2 linked regions of the Spartinivicinus poritis genome follow. The protein of the gene in region 1 interacts with the protein of each later gene in a pairwise test. Links are inferred from orthologs where the notes say so. Each region holds a gene or a part of one and is shown on either strand. Other genes may lie near its edges.

Region 1 (2,942 bases):
ACAACTGACTTAATTATAAACAATCACCAACTACTACAAACCTAAACCGTTCAGTCGGCACAAATTGACCGGATTCTATATGAACCTACCTGCTTGGTCTAGCAAAAAATCAATTTAATGCCAGCACATCCTGCATATCATAAAAGCCAGCTGGTTGCTGCTTAAGCCATTTCGCGGCTCTTAGCGCCCCTTTCGCAAAGGTTTGGCGACTACTGGCTTTATGGGTAATCTCCAGGCGCTCCCCTTCAGTTGCAAACATAACCGTGTGCTCACCCACAATATCACCTGCACGTACAGTGGCAAAGCCTATGGTTTGAGGGTCACGTTCACCTGTGATACCTTCACGGCCATACACCGCACATTTGGATAAGTCCCGACCAAGGGCATCTGCAACGGCTTCACCCATTCGCAAGGCTGTACCAGAAGGCGCATCCACTTTATGGCGATGATGGGCTTCCACAATTTCAATATCAGCCTCATCACCCATGACTTGAGCCACCAGTTGCAACAACTTCAAGCTCAAATTCACTCCGACACTGGTATTGGGTGCTAATACCACTGGAATAGCCTTTCCTGCCTGCTGAATTTGCTGCTTTTCTTCTTCAGAAAAGCCAGTGGTGCCTATAACCACTGGTTTATTATGGGCCTTACAAACTTCCAGATTAGCTAAGGTAAAATCAGGGCGAGTGAAGTCGACTACCACATCAACCTGACTGATCTGCTCTACAAGATTATCAACTACAGTCAGGCCAACTTTGCCAACGCCCGCTAACTCACCGACATCAACACCAATCAAGCTACTACCAGCTCTTTGTACAGCCAGGGTAAGTTCAACTTGCTGGTCGTTCTGGCAAGCTTCTACCAGTGCTTTACCCATTCGACCAGATACACCTACCACCCCTATTCGGGTCATGCTCACTCCCCCTAAACCTTCATGTCACCAAAGAAGTTTTTGACATTTTCAAACCACGAAGTCTTTTTTGGCGACTGACGATGATGGCCTTCCGCTTCAAAGGAGTCTTGCAGTTCTTTTAACAACTCTTTTTGCTTGGTTGTAAGATTTACTGGTGTTTCTACCACAACTCGACACAGTAAGTCGCCTTGAGAACCACCACGAACAGGTGTTACCCCTTTATTTCTTAATCTGAACAGTTTGCCGGTTTGGGTTTCGGGTGGCACTTTCAGTTTGACTCGACCATCCAAGGTAGGCACTTCTAGCTCTCCACCCAAGGCTGCATCGATGATGCTAATCGGCACCTCACAGTAAAGATGCTTGCCATCTCGATGAAAGATAGGGTGATCCTTAACATAAACCTGCACATACAAGTCACCAGGAGGGCCTCCATTAAACCCAGCTTCCCCTTCACCGGCTAAACGAATTCTGTCACCACTATCAACACCTGCCGGCACTTTAACCGATAGCGTTTTATATTCTTCCGTTCTTCCAGAGCCGTGACAAGAGTGACATGGATCCTTAATCACTTTGCCACTACCATGACAGGCAGGACAGGTTTGCTGTACAGAGAAAAAGCCCTGTTGCATTCTGACCTGGCCAACACCACCACATGTTGTACAGGTTTCAGGCTTAGAGCCTTTTTTCGCACCTGATCCATCACAGGTGCCACACTCCACCTGAGTGGGAATGCGAATTTTTTTGCTTACACCTTTAACCGCTTCTTCTAGATCTAGCTCCAAGGAGTAACGTAAATCAGCGCCACGCTGAACACTACTTTGGCTACGACCACCACCGCCTCCACCAAAAATATCCCCAAAGACATCACCAAAAATATCACTGAAGCTACCAGCGCCTCCTGCACCAAAGCCTCCAAATCCTCCGGCACCTTGACTAGGATCAACCCCTGCATGGCCATACTGATCATATGCAGCCCGTTTTTGAGAATCAGATAAGATTTCAAAGGCTTCATTGACCTCTTTAAACTTATTTTCAGCATCCTTATCGTCAGGGTTACGATCGGGATGGTACTTCATCGCCATCCGGCGATAAGCTTTTTTTAGATCTCGCTCTGAGGCATCTTTGGCGACCCCGAGCACTTCATAGTAATCACGCTTGGCCATAAACAATAACCTGCCAGTTAGTTCACTGGTTAATAATAATGCAGTGCAGTCTCCTTATCACAGAAACAACAACGCGGGAGATCCCTCCCGCGTTGGTCAGACTGCTATAGATAACACGTTTGCCAAAGGCAACTACTTATTGTCATCTTTAACTTCTTCAAACTCTGCATCAACAGCATCTTCAGCTTTTTTATCCCCGGCAGCCTCATTTTGCGGCTGCTGCGCCTGACCTTCAGCTGATTGCTCAGCATACAGCTTTTGTGCCAGGTTAGCAGAAGCATCTGTTAGTGCTTTTGTTTTTGCTTCAATCGCTTCTTTATCATCGCCTTTCACGACTTCTTCAAGCTCGCTAATGGCTTTTTCAATATTTTCTTTTTCGTCCGCAGCGACTTTATCTTTTGCTTCTTCTAAAGTCTTACGAGTTGCATGAATCATGGAGTCAGCTGTGTTACGCACACCAATCAGCTCTTCGAACTTGCGATCTTCCTCAGCATGCGCTTCGGCATCACTCACCATCTTATCAATTTCATCATCTGACAAACCGCTAGATGCTTTAATAACGATAGATTGCTCTTTGTTTGTTGCCTTATCTTTTGCAGACACATGTAAAATGCCGTTTGCATCAATATCAAAGCTGACCTCAACCTGTGGCACACCACGTGGAGCAGGTGGAATATCACTTAAATCAAAGCGACCAAGTGACTTGTTTTCTTGCGCACGCTTCCGTTCACCCTGGCAAACATGAATAGTTACGGCAGTCTGGTTGTCTTCTGCTGTTGAGAATACTTGCGACTTCTTGGTTGGAATAGTTGAGTTTTTATCAATAAGCGGGGTCATCACTCCACCCATTGTCTCAATACCTAAAG
Region 2 (3,150 bases), on another replicon or contig:
GCTACTGTAAGACTTGCGATAGCAACCTTAATTTTAAAAAATATGCTATTGGGAAAGGATGCCTTTTTAGCTCTTGAGGTCCATGGAAGGGCCTTCAAGAGCGGCGGAAAAATATCCTGCTGCTTGGTACTGTCTGGAGTCTTATGATGTATGTTGAACTGGTTTTATTCAACATTGGCTGAAACGCTGAGAAAACCCCTAAATATTATTCACGAAGTGTATAAATAGGCTGTAGTAGCTGCTCAGCCAGCGCTTTAGCCTCCTGCCGATTAGCGACATTTAATTTCTGATAAAGGCTGCGAATATGGGTTTTGATTGTACTGTGGGCAACATCCAGTTTATCAGCTATTTGCTCATTTCCTAAGCCTGTATAAATCAGGTTAAGTACTTGCCATTCCCGTTTAGTAAGTGGGGTGGTTTTTAATAATTCCGGTACATTAGGTTGCGATAAAATATCGTCAATTACTGCTTCATCAATGGTGAGTTTGTTCTGTTGACTGAGATTAGGCTGTTGTCGAGATAACTCAATTAACCGTTCTGCTCGCTGTTGAGAAAGGGGCTTAAGTGGTTGTTCTTTGATTAATGCTTTTAGCATGATAACCAGCAGTTTACCTAACCGTAAAAAACTGCCAATAAAGCCTGTGGTGTTGGCTAACTGAAGGGCTTGATAAAGGTGGTTTAATGCTTGTTCTCGCTGTTCTTGAAGCCAATAAGCATGAGCGAGGCAAATATGGTTACGATTTTGGTCAGTAACGAGTTGATAACGAATGGCTTGCTGTTGTAAATCATTAAGTAAATCAATAGCTGTTGTATAGTTGTTTAAATAAATATCAGCTCTTGCGATGTTCCTGGCCTGACATTGTACAAAGTGGTTTGTAGCAGATGACACTTCATGGGTTTGTTGTTGCCACTGATAAATAAGATCCTGTTGATCGGTTGCATGCCAATAAGTAAGCAGGGTCGCTTCAGCATTTGCTTGCCAGTCGCGGTGGTAAGTTTCTTTATCCAACAACTGCTGTACAGTGGCTAGATAATCAGTACACAACGATCGGTCACCTTGGGCTAATGCGACTTTAGCAAGCAACACATAACATTGCATAGACCACTTTTTATCTTGCTGAGTTAAACGATTAATGCCTTCCAAAGCACTTTTTTCGGCGGCAGCCAAATTATGCCATTCCCATAAAACCTGAGCACGGGCCCGATGAATAAACTCCATGGTTGGCAGGTGAGCTACTTGGTGTTCATTGGCGTATTGAATGGCTTTGTCCTGAATACGATAGGCTTTTTGCAGATAGCCTTGGGCGACGCTAATTTCTGATTGTTGGCATAAAGTCCAAAGGACGATTTGACTGGCTTGACGTTGTTGAGCCAGCTCTTCAACTGTTTCCATTAATTGTTGGGCTTTGGTGAGTTTGCCTTGACAGAATTGTGCTTCGCCCAGGGCTGATAGTGCGGCAATTCTAGCTCTATGACGCTCTTCTGGTAACAGCGCTAATGCTTTAGCGGCAAGCTGATGCGCTTGCTCTGGATGGTCTTGGTTCATTGCCACTTGAGCCTGCACGGTGGCAAATTCGCCTTCAACAATTTGCCACTGATTGGCTTCTAACTGCTGGGGAAGTATTACTTCCGCCCGCTTTAAAAGAAGCGCTACTTCTGCGTACTGATATTGCCCCTGCGCAATCCAGGCTGCTAACATGGTTAGCCTAGCACTGCTAGCGATTACGTTATCAGCCAAATTAGCAAGTGCTTGCTGGAGCAGTTGAAGTTGGCCCTGCTGATAGAAAGACCAGCCATGTTGTTCTAAAAGCTTGGCAACTGTCTCAAGATGATTAGCTTGTTGGGCATGTTTAAGTGCTTCTTCTGGGTATCCTGCTTGGCTCCATGCTTCACAGGCTTTTAAATGGAGTGAATTAAGTTGCTGTGGCTTTTCTTTAGTGAGTTGATGGCACAGAAAGTTGGCAAATAGAGGGTGATAACGGTACCACTGGCGTAAATTATCTTGGGGAATTAAAAAAAGCCCCCGCTTTTCTATTTGTTCCAATAAAGCCTGTGCTTGGGGAAAGCCTGTCAAGGCACTGGCAATTTGCTGGTTAAAGCGCTCAAGGATAGCGGTTTGCAGTAAAAACTCTTTAAGTTCAGAAGAAACTTGCGCTAAGACTTCTTCGGCTAAATAGTCCAGAATAACGGCATGGCCCTGAGCGAGTGCATTGGCCAAGTCAGAAAAACCTTTGGCATTATCTGCAGAAAGCGTCATTAGTTGTAGAGCCGGTGGCCAGCCTTCCACATGTTGTAATAAATCACTCACCTGAGTTGATGTGATCTTAAAGGGCAAATATTGCTCAAAAAACTGTTGGGTATCATTCAGTGAAAAAGCGAGTTGGCCAGCCGTTAATTCTAATAATTGGCCTTTTAATTTTAAATTGCTAATACCCAGTGGGGGTATGCTGCGGCTAGTAATAATTATTTGCCATTGACTGGGTAAATGTTTAATTAGAAAGCTGATCCCCTGATGAATTTTCTCATTATTAATTAGGTGGTAGTCATCTAAAACCAGGGTTAATGGTGAAATGTTTTGTTGGGATAACTCACTAAATAATTGAGAAAACAGTAGCTCTAAATTATTAATTTGTCCGCGCATGGCGCTAGCTAGTGTATGGGTACTACAGTCTATAGCCTGCTTTAAGCTTGCTAACAGATAGGCTGCAAAACGGGTAGGTTCGTTATCAGCCGTATCAAGCGAGTACCAAGCAACAGGAGCGGGGGATTCAGCTAACCAAGGTGGTTTTTCCATACCCAGCAGGTGCATGGACTAACACTAATTTAGCCGTGTGATGACTTGCCAGTAACTGGTTAAGTGACGATCTAACCAATATTTTACTGGCGATTTCTGGTACTGATATTTTTGAGGGCAATAAAATAAATGGGTCGTTGCCTTCGTATGTCATAGTAATACTCGAAACTACAATACTCTATCAATGAGTATTTATTGGCCACTTATATATAAGGGTACCTCTATAAGTGTTTTTTTTTAGAGGTTCCCCATTATTTATTCTTATCTATACCCTTCTCAAATGATTTTTAGGGTTTGTTGTCGTCGCTCTTCACCCAATCATTTATAAATACATAAACTCAAGGGCTTCATCGCTC

Evidence for each region.
Region 2: the proteins of dnaJ (region 1) and malT interact in binary tests that used the Escherichia coli proteins (3 or more experiments, as listed by UniProt). The link is inferred for Spartinivicinus poritis from one-to-one orthologs.

What each region holds. Positions count from the first base shown.
Region 1 is NZ_JAPMOU010000018.1:98,667-101,608, forward strand. It holds dnaJ (molecular chaperone DnaJ), read right to left. Parts: upstream 2,077-2,942; coding sequence 925-2,076; downstream 1-924. Other genes in the region: dapB (4-hydroxy-tetrahydrodipicolinate reductase), read right to left, coding at 110-913; dnaK (molecular chaperone DnaK), read right to left, coding at 2,209-2,942.
Region 2 is NZ_JAPMOU010000074.1:1,824-4,973, forward strand. It holds malT (HTH-type transcriptional regulator MalT), read right to left. Parts: upstream 2,795-3,150; coding sequence 206-2,794; downstream 1-205. Other genes in the region: ORQ98_RS26980 (hypothetical protein), read right to left, coding at 2,769-2,948. UniProt on the Escherichia coli protein: Positively regulates the transcription of the maltose regulon whose gene products are responsible for uptake and catabolism of malto-oligosaccharides.